Regions from separate parts of the Pseudarthrobacter sp. lyk4-40-TYG-27 genome, predicted to be linked through region 1. Evidence: predicted binding sites of a transcription regulator. Region 1 holds the regulator's gene; the other holds the start of a gene.
What was found. Region 1 encodes HrcA, which represses chaperone genes, less so after heat shock. Its sites were predicted from a motif close to TTNGCACTCGNNNNNNNCGAGTGCNAA; they were not measured.
Positions count from the first base shown of each region.

Region 1 (8,693 bases):
TGGAGGACAAGAAGGTGGTCCAGGTGACCAACCCCAGCGAGTACCCCACAGGCAAGGTAGCGGAGGTGCGCGAACCCATGGTGTCCGCCACCATCCTGGCCCCCAACGAGTTCGTCGGCGCCATCATGGAACTCTGCCAGGCCCGCCGCGGCGTGCTGGGCGGGATGGACTACCTGTCCGAGGACCGGGTGGAGATCAGGTACCGCCTCCCGCTGGCCGAGATCGTGTTCGACTTCTTCGACATCCTGAAGTCCAAGACCCGCGGCTACGGGTCCCTGGACTGGAAGGCCGACGGTGACCAGGCAGCCGACCTGGTCAAGGTCGACATCATGCTCCAGGGCGAACAGGTGGACGCGTTCAGTGCCATCACGCACAGGGACAAGGCGTACGCGTACGGCGTGATGATGACCGGCAAGCTGCGCGAACTCATCCCGCGGCAGCAGTTCGAGGTGCCCATCCAGGCGGCCATCGGCTCCAGGATCATCGCCCGTGAAAGCATCCGCGCGATCCGCAAGGACGTCCTGGCCAAGTGCTACGGCGGCGACATCTCCCGTAAGCGCAAGCTGCTGGAGAAGCAAAAAGAAGGCAAGAAGCGCATGAAGATGGTGGGCACGGTGGAAGTTCCGCAGGAAGCGTTCATCGCCGCCCTCACCACTGACGATTCAAAGGACAAGGCCAAGAAGAAGTGACCACCGCGCAGCGGGGGACCCGCTGATGCCCAGCGTTCTTCCCCTTGGCGACCCGGCGCCGTCGGACGGCCTGCTGCCTGCTCAGGCAGCGGACGGTGCGGCGGCCCGGGCTTTCGGCTTGTACGTCCACATCCCGTTCTGTGCCGTGCGCTGCGGGTACTGCGACTTCAACACGTACACGGCCACGGAACTCGGCGGCGGAGCTTCCCAGGATGCCTATGCGGGCACGGCCGTCTCGGAAGTGGGGCTGGCCGCGCGGGTACTGCAGCGTTCAGGCGTCCCGGCACGCAAGCTCAGCACCGTTTTCTTCGGCGGCGGCACGCCTACGCTCCTGCCGGCCGGCGACCTCGCCATGATTCTTCGTGCCGCCATCGACCAGTGGGGAATCGAAGAGGACGCGGAAGTCACCACCGAGGCCAATCCCGACTCGGTCACGCCCGAATCCCTCGCCATCCTCAAGGAAGCCGGTTTCACCCGGGTGTCGTTCGGCATGCAATCCGCCGTCCCGCACGTCTTGAAGGTCCTGGACCGCACCCACACCCCGAGCCGGGTTCCGCAGGTGGTCCGGTGGGCCCGGGAGGCGGGACTTGCCGTCAGCCTGGACCTGATTTACGGTACGCCCGGTGAATCCCTGGCCGACTGGCGGTACTCCCTTGAAACAGCCTTGTCGTACGAGCCCGACCACATCAGCGCCTATGCGCTGATCGTCGAGGAAGGCACCAAGCTCGCCGCACAGATGCGGCGCGGCGAGGTCCCGGGAATCGACGACGACGACCACGCCGACAAGTACGAGCTCGCCGACCAGCTGATCACCGAAGCCGGGCTGGGCTGGTACGAGGTCAGCAATTGGGCCCGGACCCCGGACCAGGCCTGCCGGCACAACCTGGCCTACTGGCGGGGCGACGACTGGTGGGGGATAGGGCCTGGCGCCCACTCACACGTGGGCGGCGTGCGCTGGTGGAACGTCAAGCACCCTGTGGCCTACGCCAACCGGCTCGCGCAGGGCTATTCGCCGGCTGCGGGCCGCGAAACCCTGGATTCGGACACCAGGCGACTGGAGCGGGTGATGCTTGAGGCGCGGCTGCAGTCAGGGCTCGACGTCTCGACGCTCAGCACCTTGGGCCGCCATGAGGTGGCGGCCCTGATCGCGGACGAACTGGTGGAACCGGCCGCGGCGTTCCACGGACGGCTGGTCCTCACCCTGAAGGGCCGGCTCCTGGCGGACGCCGTGGTCCGTAGGATCCTGCCCGACTAACCGCAGCACGAACCCGGCGGGGCTTGTGGGGGCTTGATTGCGCTGGGAGCCGCTGGGTGGGCCCACAGCGGCGAGGGCCCCGGCCTGAGCTTGCGAGGGCTGGGAGCCGCTGGGGACTATTTGATCCAGCGCAGGTTGTACGGGTAGCGGTGCGGCTGGCCCCGGTTGACGTGGATCCCTGCGGCCACCGAGAAGCAGGTCAGCGCCACCCAGATCAGCGTGGCGATCACGGCGAAGATGTTGCCCACGTAGGGAATGAACACCAGGATGTTGGCCAGGACCGCGGCGATGGTGGGCGTCAGGCTGAAGTTCAGCGCTTCCTTCGACTCCTGCGCGGTGAACGGTCCGCGGTCCCGGAAGATCAGGTAGATCAGCAGGGACGGAATGCACCCCAGGATCCCGCCGAAGTGGGCCAGCGTGGCCCATTGGCGGTCTTCGCTGGCCGTGAGCGGCAGCGCATTGGCGGGGACGCCATGGTACTCGGAACGGCCTTGGCCATCCCTGTGATCACGTGCGTTTTCTGCCACAGTCTGTTTTCCTTCTGGGGTGCAAGTGGTGCTGACGACTAATAAGGACTCGGTGACATGCTGTGAAAAGCAAGGCATCGCAGTATCCAGAATACTGGGTCGCGGGGCGGGAGCGGCTTTCAGGGCACGGTGAGGAAGTCGATCACTTCCTCAACCCGCCCCAGCAGCGACGGTTCCAGGTCGGCGTACGTGCGGACGGCGCCGAGGAGCTTTTGCCACCCCAGCCCGATATCTTCCTTGGTGGAGTGCGGCCAGCCAAAGGCCTTCAGGATGCCGGTCTTCCAGTCCTGGCCGCGGGGAATCGCCGGCCATTGCTGGATGCCCAGCACCGCGGGGCGGATGGCCTGCCACACATCCACGTAGGGGTGGCCGACGATCAGGACATTTCCGGCGGCACCAGGGGAGGCCATCACAGCCTCGGCGATGCGCGATTCCTTTGAATCGGGCACCAGGTGGTCCACGAGGACCCCGAGGCGGCGCCCAGGTCCCGGCCTGAAGTCCGCCACGGCGGCCGTGAGGTCGTCGATGCCGTGCAGGGGTTCGACGACGATGCCTTCCACCCGAAGGTCGTCTCCCCACACCTTCTCCACCAGTTCAGCGTCATGCTTGCCTTCCACCCAGATCCGGCTCGCCTTTGCGACCTGGGCGCGCTGCCCTGCCACCCGAACCGACCCGGACGCGGTCCGCCCTGCGGCGGGACCGGCCCCAGCGCGGGCGGGCGCCGGCGGCATCAGGCGGATCGGCTGTCCCTCCAGGAGGAAGCCGAAGCCCAGCCGGAAGGACCGCGACTTTCCGCGCCGGTCCTCGAGGGCAACCACGTGCATTCCGCCGGACTTCTCCACCCGGGTGACAGCCCCAACCCAGCCGGACTGGACTTCCTCAAGCACCATGCCGCGCTCCACGGGAACCTCCGGCAGTTCGGTCCGGGCAGGGGCGGAAATCCCGCGGGGGCCCCAGTTCTGGTAGTCCATGGATTCGATCCGCCTCGCATTAGGTCCTCACCCCCGGAGTTTCGCCCGGAGCGGTACCAATGCTAACAACGGGCCGAGGCATAATAGACTGTTAGCACTGAGGCATGTCGAGTGCTAACCCCTGGGCGGCACCGGACGGGGCACGCGCCCCGGACCGTGGATGGAGGTGGAGAGTGAGCGAGCCACGCAAACTGGAAGTGCTGCGGGCGATCGTGGAGGACTACGTCCACTCCCGCGAGCCGGTCGGCTCAAAAGCGCTGGTGGAGCGCCATCATCTCGGTGTGTCCAGCGCCACGATCCGCAACGACATGGCGGCGCTGGAGGATGAGGGCCTGATCACCGCGCCGCACACCAGCGCAGGGCGGATACCCACGGACAAGGGCTACCGCCTGTTCGTGGACCAGATCTCGGCGGTCAAGCCCCTGTCGGCCGCAGAGCGGCGGGCCATCCAATCACTCCTGGAAGGAGCGGACGACCTCGACGACGTCCTGGATCGCACGGTCCGCCTCCTGTCCCAGCTGACCAACCAGGTGGCAGTGGTCCAGTACCCGCACTTGAGCAGGGCCCTGGTCCGCCACATCGAATTCGTGCTGCTGGCACCGCGCAAAGTACTCGTGGTGCTGATTGCCAACAGCGGCAAAGTCGAGCAGCGCGTGATCGACGTCGGCCAGGACTTGGGTGACGAGGCGCTGGCGGAGTTGCGGACCCGGTTCCTCGGGGCCTTGGGCGGCACGTCGCTGAGCCACCTCGCCCAGGCCTTGCCCGCCGTCGTCGCCGCCGCGCCGCACCCTCAGCGCCAGGCCGCGCACGCACTCGCGCTTGGGCTGGAGGTTTTGGCCCAGAGCAGCCGGGAAGACCGGATGGTCATGGCCGGAACGGCCAACCTGGCCCGGTCCAACGTAGACTTTCCACTCAGCATCGGCCCGGTGCTCGAAGCACTCGAGGAGCAGGTGGTGATGCTGCGGTTGCTGAGCGAAATGGCACAGGACCACCGCGGCGTGGCCGTCAGCATCGGACGGGAGAACCCTTACGACGGCCTCGCGGAGGCATCGGTGGTGGCCACAGGCTACGGCCCTGACAGCGCCGCGAAGGTAGGGATCCTTGGCCCCACACGGATGGACTACCCCACCACCATGGCCGCCGTCAGGGCCGTGGCCCGCTACCTTTCCAGGATTTTGGGGCCCTGATCCTCCGTTGCCGGACCACGTCCGGCAACGGGACCGGACACCGGGCCCAACGGCACGCAGTACAACAAGGAAGAGATACGAACTTTGAGCAGCCACTATGACGTCCTTGGAGTCTCCCCCGAAGCTACGGGCGAAGAGATCAAAAAGGCCTACCGCAAACTGGCCCGCACCCTCCACCCGGACGTAAACCCCGGGGCGGACGCGTCGGAACGCTTCAAGGCAGTCACTCACGCCTACGAGGTCCTCTCCGACCCCCAGAAGCGCCGCATCTACGACACCACCGGCAATGAGAACGGAACGGACAACGGCTTCGGCGGTGCGGGCTACGCGGGCCAAGGGTTCGCGTTCCAGGACATCTTCGACACCTTCTTCGGCGCCGGCGGCACGTCCGGTCCGGCGTCCCGGGTGCGCAGGGGCCAGGACGCGCTCATCAGCGTCCGGATCGACCTCCGCGACGCCGTCTTTGGCGTCAACAAGAAGCTCGAAGTGGACACCGCCGTCGTCTGCCCCACCTGCGACGGATCGTGCTGCCGCCCCGGCACACACCCCGAGCGCTGCGATATCTGCGGCGGCAGCGGCCAGGTCCAGCGTGCCGTCCGCTCCATTCTTGGCCAGGTCATGACGGCGGCCCCCTGCGGCACCTGCGAAGGCTTCGGCACGGTCATCAAGGATCCCTGCAACGAATGCAGCGGCCAGGGCCGCATCCGCAGCCGCCGCTCACTGACCATCAAGGTTCCTGCCGGTGTTGCCACCGGAACCCGCATCCAGCTCTCCGGGCAAGGCGAAGCCGGCCCCGCCGGTGGCCCCGCAGGCGACCTCTACGTGGAGATCCGGGTCAACAACGACGCCACCTATGTCCGCGAAGGCGATGACCTGCACGCCACTTTGCACATCCCCATGACAGCGGCTGCCCTCGGCACGGACGTCAGCCTGGAAACCTTCGACGGCAGCCAGGAGATCGACGTCAAGCCCGGCACCCAGTCCGGCGAGGTCATTACCCTCCGCGGTCTGGGCGTCACCCACCTGAGGGGCTACGGGCGCGGAGACCTGAAGGTCCACCTCCAAGTGGACACTCCCGCCAAACTCGACGCCGCGCAAGAGGACCTGCTGCGCCAGCTGGCCAAGCTCCGTGGGGAACAGATCACCGAGGGTAAGCTCGCTGCCAGCGGCGGGATGTTCGCCAAGCTCCGGGACCGGCTCGGTAACCTGTAGCGGTGAGCAACCCCGTATTCTTTGCCAGCCCCGGCTCGCTGGACGGCCTGGCGCCCGGCCAGGTCTTTGTCCTGGAAGGCCCTGAAGCCCGGCACGCAGTCACCGTGAAGCGCTTGTCGCCGGGGGAGGCCGTGGACATCGTGGACGGCGCCGGCGCCCGCATGACCGGCAAGGTGGCATCAGCATCGTCCTCCGCGCTGGAAGTGGAGTGCGGGACCGTGGTGGCCGAAGACAGGCCCGAGGTCCGGCTGGTGCTGGCGCAAGCGCTGGCCAAGGGCGACAGGGACGAACTGGCCATTGAGACGGCAACGGAACTGGGCATCGATGCCGTCATACCCTGGCAGTCGGAACGGTCCATCGTCCGCTGGAAGGGGGACCGGGCCGCCAAGGCCCATGCCAAGTGGCAGTCGGCCGTTGCCGCTGCCGCCAAGCAGGCCCGCCGCGCCTGGATTCCCGAGGTACGGGACGCCGTTGAAACGTCCGGGCTCTGCAACGCCGTGGCCGCCGCGGACCTGGCCGTGATCTTGCACGAAGACGCTGTCAGGCCCCTGCGCACCGTCCTGGAAGGATGGCAGGGGAGCGCGGGCACCGGGCCCCGCGAGATCCTGCTGATTGTTGGCCCCGAAGGCGGCATCAGTCCCCGCGAGGTGACGAAGCTCTGTGACAACGGCGCGGTGACGGCCCTGCTGGGGCACCACGTCCTGCGGTCCTCCACTGCCGGCCCGGCCGCCGTCGTGCTGGCCAGCGATATCCTGGGACGCTGGGCTACCGCACCCTAAAGGACCGGGTGTCCTCGTTCCGGTCCGGTTCTCCACCGGATCCGGCCTGCGCCACGTGGAGTTCATAGTCACCGGCCGGCAGGTTAAGGGCCAGTGTGAAGACCCCCGCCTGGCCCTGCTCCGCGGCCGCCGTCGTTTCGCCGCTCAGGAAAGGCGTCTTGCCGCCACCGTTGTCCGCAACCTGCAGGATTTGCCAGTGGAGCTTGGCTCCCGGCGACGTGCTGCGGCCCGTGATCTTCACGGTTCCTGCCGGGACTTCGGTATTTTCCTGCGGATCAATGATCCAGACCGGCGCCACCAGGCCGGCAGCACGGGTCATCAGGGCGCCCAGCTGGACCTTCCCGAAAGCGACGTAGTCGGTGTGCCCGTCCACGAGGATCCGGACCCGGACCTGCTGGCTGGTGTCGATCAGCCCCGAACTGGCGGCCGCCGCGGTGGCCGTATAAATCAGTTGCTGGATGGCGCGGGCAGCCATGTCGGCGTCGAGGTTGCTGTTGAACGCGTCAGCCGAAACGTCCACCGTAATGACGTCTTTGCCTGAAATCGAGGTGGCCAACTTATCCGGATTCTGCCATGGCGTGAAGAAATCGGGGTCGAGCGGCTTCTCCGACATCATGGCCCGCAACGCACGCGTTACCGGGTTGTCCTGCTCCGGGACATCGCGGAATTCGCGGTACAGGAAAATGTTGCCGCCGCTGCGGCCGATCCAATACACGGGCGCCTTGTTGGAGGATTGGGTGGTCTCCAGCGGAGCGCTGGTGGACGGTGCGTCCGGCATGGTCCCGCCGGACGCCGGGACCGAGGCGAGGGTGCCGGTGGGCGATGGGCCGCCCTCAGCGGTGCAGCCTGCCAGTATGGGAACGAGCACCAGGACGCCTGCCAGGACCGCCGGGCGCAAGGGGCCCATCGTTCGGCCTGCCCTTTTGGGCACAGAGGTATCCGGCACTGTCCTGCCCTTGTCCTTTCGTGGCGTGGCGGGCCGATCCCCTGACGGCCTGGAGTCCCAGCAGTTGCTGGATTTCCAGCATTGCACAGCGGTGCAGCCCAGCAGCGGTTCTGTGGCCCTCACGCCCCAACTGCAACGGGAACGATATGAGGCCGATATGAAGTTGATACCAAACGGCCGCGCCTGTGTGATGGGCAGCAGCCCGCCGTGCCCGCAGACGCCTGCTGCTGGCGTAAGATGATGGGATCGCTGGGCAAGGAGCACCGTGCAACGGGCGCCCCTTTCCGGCACGGAAAATTGGATTGAAGAACTTCGAGGGGACCACAGGCCTGCGGGCCAGCACCATGACTGAATCAGCGAATGGTAAGCGCCGGCTCAACACAGGCGACGGCAGCCCGGGGGAGTTTCCCCACTCACTGCCGGGCACCAGGACCGAAGTTGTCCTGTTTGAGAATTCGGACCAGATGGTTCAATCACTTGGCAGCCACGATGAGGCGTTGCGGTTCATCGAAGTCCAGTTCCCGGACGTCAACTTCCACGTGCGCGGCAACGAGCTCTCCATCAGCGGTCCGGCCAGCGACGTCCCCCGGATCATGCGGCTCCTCCAGGAGGTCCGTGGCCTCGTGGCCCGCGGCACGGTGATCACCCCTGCTGTGCTGCAGCAGCTCGTGGCGCTCCTGCGCACCCAGTCACTGCAGAACCCGGTGGACGTCCTCACCCATGACATCCTCTCCAGCCGCGGCAGGACCATCCGGCCCAAAACGCTGAACCAGAAGAACTACGTCGACGCGATCGACGCCAATACGGTGATTTTCGGGATCGGGCCCGCAGGCACCGGCAAGACCTACCTGGCCATGGCCAAAGCCGTCCAGGCCCTGCAGCAAAAAGAGGTCAGCCGCATCATCCTCACCCGCCCTGCGGTGGAGGCAGGGGAACGCCTTGGCTTCTTGCCCGGAACGCTGAGCGACAAGATCGATCCATACCTTCGGCCGCTTTACGATGCGTTGCACGACATGATGGATCCCGAGTCCATCCCTCGGCTGATGGCCGCCGGGACCATCGAGGTGGCACCACTGGCTTACATGCGCGGCCGGACACTCAACGACGCCTTTATCATCCTCGACGAG
Region 1 covers NZ_JARVSH010000001.1:258,822-267,514, forward strand. Annotated here, with positions in the region: gene lepA (translation elongation factor 4) at 1-689, shown strand, start outside; gene hemW (radical SAM family heme chaperone HemW) at 715-1,944, shown strand; gene QRM96_RS01240 (DUF4870 domain-containing protein) at 2,061-2,471, opposite strand; gene QRM96_RS01245 (DUF3097 domain-containing protein) at 2,591-3,442, opposite strand; gene hrcA (heat-inducible transcriptional repressor HrcA) at 3,616-4,629, shown strand; gene dnaJ (molecular chaperone DnaJ) at 4,714-5,841, shown strand; gene QRM96_RS01260 (16S rRNA (uracil(1498)-N(3))-methyltransferase) at 5,844-6,620, shown strand; gene QRM96_RS01265 (GerMN domain-containing protein) at 6,607-7,527, opposite strand; gene QRM96_RS01270 (PhoH family protein) at 7,911-8,693, shown strand, end outside.

Region 2 (8,693 bases), on a different contig from region 1:
CGCGGGCGGCATGCTCAGCGCCGGCGCCATCGTGCTGGGAACAGCCGGCGGGATCGTCCTGGGCGACGTGCTGGCCAGGCCCCTGACCCGCAGCCTGGCGAGCAACGAGCGCCGCCGCGCCCGGCGGCGCTAGATTTGCCCTACCGGCAACTTCTTCTCTGCCTGGAACACGTCTTCCACGCGGCCCTGCGCCCAGTACCCGGACAATGACACCTGGCGCCGCTCCAGGCCACGCTGCTTGAAGAAGACCTCGCGCAGGGACTTCATGTAGCCCCGCTCGCCGTGGGCAAAGACATCCACGGTGCCGGCAGGCCACTCCGCGCCCGCCACGGCATCCACCAGCAACGTGCTCGAGCCCGCCGGGACTTCGCCGCGGACCAGCCACCGGACCTCGAGTCCGGCCGGAGCGTTCAGGGGCTGGATGTCGGCCTCGGCCCCGACTTCCAGGAAGGCCAGCCCCACTGCGGTGGGAGGAAGTGCCTCGATGGACGCGGCAATGGCCGGCAGGGCGGCCTCATCACCGGCGAACAGATACCAGTCAGCCTCGGGATTGGGGTTGTACGCACCGCCCGGGCCGGTAAAGGTGAGCGTCTCGCCGGGCCGGGCGTTGGCCGCCCACGGACCGGCCAGGCCTTCGTCGCCATGGACCACGAAGTCGATGGCGAGCTCCTTGGCCCCGGGATCCACCCAGCGGAGCGTGTAGGTGCGGGTATACGGCCACTGCTCGCGCGGCATGGTTTCCCGGACCGTCCACAGATCCAGGGGGGAGGGATAGTCCACGCCGGGCTGTGGGAACACGATCTTTACATAACGGTCCACGAATGCGTTGTTGACGAAGTCCCTGAATCCGTCCCCACCTGCGATGACCCGGACCATGTGCGGGGACAACTGCTCTTTGCGCAGTACCGTCAGGTTGACCTGGGGGCGGTTGTTTTTCGTAGCGCTGGTGGCGGCGGGGACAGTGCTCATCAGGCAAGCCTAAGCCAGGGGCACCGGCGGGAGCTCCCAGGTTACGTCCGGCGCACCCTGTTCCCGCAGCAGCTCGTTCACGCGGCTGAATGGCCGGGAACCAAAGAAGCCGCGCGAGGCGGATAACGGACTGGGGTGCGCGCTGGCGACGACGGGCGCACCGGCAAGGAGGGGCCTTACCCCCTCCGCCTCCTTGCCCCACAAGACGGCTACCAGGGGCGTCCTGGACCCGTCCGAGGCCCGACGTCCGGCCACTGCCGTGACTGCCGCCGTCGTAATGTCCTCCCAGCCCTTGCCCCGGTGGGAGCCCGCGGACCCCGCCCGGACGGTGAGCACCCGGTTCAGGAGCAGGACTCCCTGATCCGCCCAGGCGGACAGGTCGCCGTGGACGCGCGGGGAAATGCCCAGGTCGGATTCGAGTTCACGGTAGATGTTCGCCAGGCTGCGGGGGAGCGGGCGCGTGCGCGCGTCCACGGAGAAGGAAAGGCCGACGGCGTGCCCCGGCGTGGGGTAGGGGTCCTGCCCCACAATGAGGACTTTCACGCCGGCGAGCGGCTGGCGGAACGCGCGCAGGACGTTCGACGGCGGCGGCAGGATCTGGTGCCCGGCCGCCTCTTCGCCGGCAAGGAAGTCCAGCACCGACCGCAGCTTCGCGTCGACGCCCTGCAGCGCCGCCGCCCAGTCAGGCGCCATGAGCTCCGCCAGGGGCAACTTGGCCAGGTCGCTGAAGCGGGTGGCGTCCGCCGGGTCCTGCTGCAGGTCGAACAACGCATCCGATTCAAACATCGGTCCATTCTTGCAGCAGGAGCCCGCCGGTCGGGAAAGTGCGTCGACGGCGGGCCGAATGACACTCCTGTGATTCGCCCGCTAGCATGGGGGTAAGACATTTACCGTAACCAGCGAAGGAGTGTGCCGTGGCGGAACCGGCCCGGGAACACCTGCCGGAGCAGGATCCACGGAATTCCCTGCTGGCGGATTTTCTGCTCCGTGACTCCTCCCTCACCGAGCGCGAACAGCAGATGCTGGCGCTGGAGCGGCAGTGGTGGAAGTACGCGGGGGCCAAGGAACAGGCCATCCGGGAGCTGTTCGACCTCTCCGCAACCCATTACTACCAGCTCCTCAATGCCCTGATCGACCGCGAGGATGCCCTGGCCCACGATCCCATGCTGGTCAAGAGATTGCGTAGACTACGTACGTCGCGCCACCGTGCACGCACCGCCCGCCGCCTGGGATCCGACGCTTAGCACGCCCCAGGCCGGGACCCTGGCAGCAATCAACAAGGATGTCCTTCCACCATGACCAAATACGCCCGCGATGAATTCGACAAGGTCCCCGAGGCCGCGTCGCGACAAGGTGTCCACCGGACGGCCTCGGCCCCGTCCCGGGTGCGGCTGTGGCCCATCCTCGCCGTGGGCGTCGCGGCGCTGGCGATCGGGCTGGTGTCTTTCCTGATCCTCCCCAAGCTGGGGTTCAACGCCACGGCAACCGAGGCCTCTGCCAGTGTGGAATCCACCGCGTTGGCGGGTACCGGATCCACCCCGTCCACCACGCAGGCACCCACGCCCCCGGCCGCTTCAGAACCTTCGGCCACCGCCGGGCCGTCCCCAAGCGGCAGCCCGGAGCCGACGCAGTCGGCCACCCAGCAGGCCGTCGACCGGACGCAGGCAGTGGCCGTCTACAACGCGGCCGGTACCGCCGGGCTGGCCAGCCGCATTGGCGGAACAGTCCAGGCTGACGGCTGGAAGCTCGGACAGGTAGGCAACTGGTCCGGCGCACCGCAGAAATCCTCCGTGATCTACTACGCCGGTCCCCAGCAACTGGCCAGTGCCCAGGAGCTCGCCGCACTGTTGAACATCCCCACGGTCGTCAGCAGCACCGAGTTCCAGGTGCCGCTCGTGGTGGTCCTGGGCCCCGGGTACCGGTAACCGGCCGGCCTCAGTTACGCCTGCATAACGTTCCCGGCCCGGGGCCTGCCGCAGCCTGCGGCCCGTGGCGGCCTTTGGCTAGAGTGATTCCAGGCCACGGCCCGCGGGGCTGCACGCAACAGCACCGGCCCACCCGGCCGCAACGGAAAAGAGTTGGTCACCATGGCACTGGGAACCGTCAAATGGTTCAACGCTGAAAAAGGCTACGGCTTCATCACCGTTGACGGCTCCAGTGATGACATCTTTGTCCATTGGTCTGCGATCCGGGGCGAAGGCTACCGGGCCCTTGAGGAAGGACAACGGGTGCAGCTGGAGGTCGGCGAGGGCGACAAGGGCCCGCAGGCGGAAAACGTCCGGCCCGCCGAGTGAACCCGAAGCACCGTCCCGCCGTCCGCACTGCCCTGGCCGTTTCCCTGGCAGCCGTTCTCGGCGCCACAGCCTGCTCCGGGACAGGCGGAAACGCCCGGGTGGAATCCGCCGAGGCATCCGGCGACGGCGTCCTCCGGGTGGGCCTGGTCCTGGACAACACCGGCGGCAACGCTTTCCTGAACCAGCCACAGCTCGCCGCCGCCAAGCTGGCCGTCCAGGACATCAACGCAGCCGGGGGACACAAGGGCCGCCCCGTCGAACTGCTGCCCGCACACCCGGAACAGGACACCGCCGGGCAGGCAAAAGCCCTGCTCGCCGCCAAGGCGGACGTGGTCATCGGACCCACCGACTCCAGCCATGCGGAGGCAGCCGTAGGTGTCCTGTCCCGCGCGCACATACCGCTCATCTCCCCGGCCAACACCGCTGCCGGCCTGACCGGAATGGCCAGCGGCGGCTACTACTTCCGCACCGCGGCGGCCGACGTCGCGCAAGGGCCTGTGTTGGCCAAACTCGCCAAGGACGCCGGGGCTGCCACCGTCAGCGTGCTGTACCAGGAAGGCACCTACGGCAAGGACCTGCAGGCCGCCGTCACGGAAGCGGCAAAGCAGTCCGGGCTTACCGTCCTTTCCGGTGCCGGCTTCACGACCGGGGACGCCGCGGCGGCAAGCTCCATCGCCAAAGCCAAGCCGGACGCCGTCGTCCTGATAGCCCGTGAGGGCGCCCAAGGCGCACTGGCCGCGCTGAACGGTACCGGCGTTGGCGGTTCACGCATCATCCTGAGCGACGGCGCTTTCGCCCGCTACGGCTCAGGCCTCGGTTCCAAGGTCTTGGATGGCGCCCGCGCGGTGGTGCCGGGACAGCTGCCTTCCGCCGCCTTCCAGCAAAAACTCCTGGCGGTGGACCCGTCGCTGAAGGACGTCTCCTACGCTGCCGAGACCTACGACGCCGTGACCCTGGCCGCGCTGGCAGCGGCCCGCGCGCAGGACGACGCCGGCCGCTCGATCGCCGCCAACCTGATCCCGGTATCGGGCGGAACAGCGGCACCAGGCGCCGGAACGGCCGCTGCGCCGTGCGTGACCTACAAGGCGTGCCTGGGCGGCCTGGCTGCCGGCCCCGACATCAATTACGACGGCGAGTCGGGCCCCATTGCCTTCGACGCGAACGGGGATATCACCGTGGCGTCCTTCTCCGTCTTTACATACGGGCCGGACAACCTGCCCACTCCGAGCGGCCGGGAGACAGCCGGACATCAGGGCTGATCGCCCTCGGCGAAGCGACCGCCGCCAGCAGCCCCTCCGGTGTGTTTTCGCTTGCACTCTCACCGGGGGAGTGCTAATTATGGAGTTAGCACTCTGACGTACCGACTGCTAAGCAACGCCCGGTTCCGGCCGGCCGAGCAAGGCACCGGTCGAAGAGCGAAAGAAACACCTCACTTCAGTGAGATCCCCAGGCGGAGGCATACAGAGGCCGCTGTCGAAGGATCGTCCGTCGCGGGCACTGCAGCGAAGGTTCATTCTTAACGACTGTCCCGAAAGGACTACTGCCGTTATGGCCAAGATCATTGCATTTGATGAAGAGGCACGCCGCGGCCTTGAGCGTGGCCTGAACACCCTCGCCGACGCCGTTAAGGTCACCCTCGGCCCGCGTGGACGCAACGTCGTCCTCGAAAAGAAGTGGGGCGCCCCCACGATCACCAACGATGGTGTTTCCATCGCCAAGGAGATCGAGCTGGACGACCCGTACGAGAAGATCGGCGCAGAGCTGGTCAAGGAAGTTGCCAAGAAGACGGACGACGTCGCCGGCGACGGTACCACGACTGCGACGGTGCTGGCCCAGGCGCTGGTCAAGGAAGGCCTGCGCAACGTTGCTGCCGGTGCCGACCCGCTGTCCCTCAAGCGCGGCATCGAGAAGGCCGTTGAAGCTGTCACCCGCGAACTCCTGGCCTCCGCCAAGGAAATCGAAACCAAGGAAGAGATCGCGGCCACCGCCTCCATCTCCGCCGGTGACGACGAAATTGGTGCCCTCATCGCCGAAGCCCTGGACAAGGTCGGCAAGGAAGGCGTCATCACGGTCGAGGAGTCCAACACCTTCGGCCTGGAGCTTGAACTCACCGAAGGCATGCGCTTCGACAAGGGCTACATCTCCGCCTACTTCGTCACCGACGCCGAGCGCCAGGAAACGGTCCTCGAGGATCCGTACATCCTGATCGTCAACTCCAAGATCTCCAACGTCAAGGAACTGGTTGCTGTCCTCGAAAAGGTCATGCAGTCCAACAAGCCGCTGCTGATCATCGCCGAAGACATCGAGGGCGAGGCCCTGGCCACCCTGATCGTCAACAAGATCCGTGGCACCTTCAAGTCCGTTGCCGTCAAGGCCCCGGGCTTCGGCGACCGCCGCAAGGCACAGCTGGCAGACATCGCCGTCCTCACCGGCGGCCAGGTCATCTCCGAGGAAGTCGGCCTCAAGCTCGAGACCGCAGGCCTCGAACTGCTGGGCCAGGCCCGCAAGGTTGTTGTCACCAAGGACGAGACCACCATCGTCGAGGGTGCAGGCGACGCCGACCAGATCGCCGGCCGCGTATCCCAGATCCGCGCCGAGATCGAGAACTCGGACTCCGACTACGACCGCGAGAAGCTGCAGGAACGCCTGGCCAAGCTGGCCGGCGGCGTTGCAGTCATCAAGGCCGGTGCCGCCACCGAGGTTGAGCTCAAGGAACGCAAGCACCGCATCGAGGACGCCGTCCGCAACGCCAAGGCTGCGGTTGAAGAAGGCATCGTCGCCGGTGGCGGTGTTGCCCTCATCCAGGCCGGTGCCAAGGCATTTGCCAACCTGCAGCTCTCCGGCGACGAAGCAACGGGCGCCAACATCGTCCGCGTTGCCATTGACGCCCCGCTGAAGCAGATCGCCTTCAACGCCGGCCTCGAGCCCGGCGTGGTTGTCGACAAGGTCCGCGGCCTGCCCGCAGGCCACGGCCTGAACGCAGCCACCGGCGAGTACGTCGACCTGCTGGCAGCCGGCGTGAACGATCCGGTCAAGGTCACCCGCTCTGCCCTGCAGAACGCGGCGTCCATCGCCGGCCTGTTCCTCACCACCGAAGCCGTGGTGGCAGACAAGCCCGAGAAGGCTTCTGCCCCCGCCGGTGGAGACGACATGGGCGGCATGGGCGGCATGGGCGGCTTCTAAGCCCACTGCCGGGACCTGTCCCGCTGACATGAAATGCGGCCCCCTCCGTTTGGAGGGGGCCGCATTTTTATGGTTCCGAGGGCTACTTCCTGGCGGAAGCCAGCATCCCTTCAACCTCCTTCTTGAAGGCATCCGCGGCTGCCTGCGGGGTCAGGCGGTCGTACAGTACTTCATCCGTGTAGCGCTTGATGACGTTCTGGACGCTGCCCGCACCCACCGGCGGGACCGGTGGCGCGCCCTTGACGTCCGGCGCTATGTCCTTGAGGAAGCCCACCACCGTGGTGTCAGCCGGCTTGAGCGAGGGAGTAATGCCCGCGACGATCGCGCTGTTGGTGGGCACGCCGCGGTCCGTCATCAGGATGCCGCCTGCCTCCGGACTGTTCGTGAGGTAGTCGATGAATTCAGCCGCCTGCTGCGGGTGCTTGGACCGGGACGAAGCCGACCAGAACATGGTGGGCTTGTAGTACATCCCGTTGCTTGCCGATGCGCCACTGATGCTCGGTGCCCGCAGCATCTTGATGCTGCTGCCCGTGGTGGACTCCAGGGACCCCAGCTGGTTGGTCCACCACCAGGCCATGGCCACCCGGTTGGTGCCGAACAGGCTCTCCTCCAGCCCCGCGCCGGCGTCCTCGGTGGCGACGGTGGCAGGAGGACTGGCCTTTGAGTTGCGCTGGTCCTTGAGCCGTTCCCAGAAAGACGCGGCGGTCGCCGTCTCGAAACCGAGGCCCCCGTCACCCGTGTACAGGTCTTGTCCGTGCTGGCGCAGCCAGATGATCAGGTCTGCTTCGTTGCTGCCGTAGGCGGCGCCGTAGCTCTTCCCGCCACCAGCGGCGCTGATCTTGGCTGCGGTGTCCGTGAAGTCTTTCCACGTCCACGTCCTGTCGTCCGGCAGCGGAATGCCTGCGGCGTCGAACACCTTGGTGTTGGCCATGATGACGTAGGCATTCTGGCCGGTGCTGAGACCATACTGGGCGCCACCGTGCTGGCCGGAGGCCAAGGCCTCCTTGTCCAGCTTCGAGGTGTCGATGCCGCTTTGCTTCGACAGGTCCATAAGCGCCCCGCGCCCGCCGTATTCGGCAATGTACTTCTGGTCCATCTGGATGACGTCCGGTGCATCATTGGCAGCGGTCTTCGTGGCCAGCTTGTCCCAGTAGCTGGCCCATTCGCCCGGCTCCGCCTTGATCTTGATATTCGGGTGCGACGCCTCGAACGCGGCGATGACCTTCTGGGTCTGTGCGTTCAGGTACTCGTTGCCCCACCATGCGAACCGCAGGGTCACCTGCCCGTTGTCCCCGGAACTGCCGGGAGCTCCGCAGCCTGTCGCCAGCAGGGAAAAGGCCAAGGCGGCGGCGCCGAGCTGGAAACTGCGCCGGCTGAAGACTGGACTCGTCATTGATGTTCCTTCCGTATTTTGTCGCCGCTGGGTCGATCCCACGTCGTTGCGGGTGCCCGACTCTGCGGGAAAGCGCTTTCTCGCTGTGATTCTGTGATTGTTTCGTGAGCGGAAGGGTTGCGTCAAGAGTTTCGGTAAACGTTTTCTGGGATGGCTTTCGGGCCGGCTGACCCGGCGCTTGCGGGACCAGTACTTCGTGCGGCGTACCGCCGGGTGGGCTTTGAGCCGCTGAGGCGGCGGCCCGTTGTCGTTGGCTTCTGGCAGGATGGACCGGTGACGATTACTGCAGCGGCTGACGGTTCGGCCTTGGGAAACCCGGGGCCGGCCGGCTGGGCCTGGTACGTGGATGACAACTGTTGGCGGGCCGGTGGCTGGCCCCACGGCACCAATAACCAAGGGGAGCTGATGGCTGTCCTGGATCTGCTGCGGGCCACCGCGCATCTTCCGGGGGAGGACCTTCGCATCCTCTGTGACAGCCAGTACGTCATCAACTCCATTACCAAATGGATGCCCGGGTGGAAGCGCAAGGGATGGCGCAAAGCTGACGGGAAGCCGGTCCTGAACGTTGAACTGCTGAAGGAACTGGACCGCGAACTGGCAGGCCGGACGTACACCTTCGAATGGGTCAAGGGCCATGCCGGCCACAGCCTGAACGAGGCCGCCGATGAACGCGCCCGGGCCGCGGCAACCGCCTACCAGCAGGGCGTGGCCGCCCGGTCTGGTCCGGGATTTCCGGGGGCGCACCATCCGGGCGCCTCCGGGCACAGCTTTGAGGCGCAGCCTCAGGCCGGCAGTGGCCTCCAGCCGGCCACCCTCGACATCCCCGCCCCTGCACCCGCCCGCCCGGCCGCCGC
Region 2 covers NZ_JARVSH010000002.1:41,220-49,912, forward strand. Annotated here, with positions in the region: gene QRM96_RS03620 (threonine/serine exporter family protein) at 1-133, shown strand, start outside; gene QRM96_RS03625 (siderophore-interacting protein) at 130-969, opposite strand; gene QRM96_RS03630 (uracil-DNA glycosylase) at 979-1,755, opposite strand; gene QRM96_RS03635 (DUF3263 domain-containing protein) at 1,884-2,213, shown strand; gene QRM96_RS03640 (LytR C-terminal domain-containing protein) at 2,265-2,894, shown strand; gene QRM96_RS03645 (cold-shock protein) at 3,057-3,263, shown strand; gene QRM96_RS03650 (ABC transporter substrate-binding protein) at 3,260-4,522, shown strand; gene groL (chaperonin GroEL) at 4,812-6,446, shown strand; gene QRM96_RS03660 (ABC transporter substrate-binding protein) at 6,529-7,839, opposite strand; gene QRM96_RS03665 (ribonuclease HI family protein) at 8,113-8,693, shown strand, end outside.
Region 2: the regulator HrcA is predicted to act here: its motif matches at 4,608-4,634, upstream of groL (chaperonin GroEL).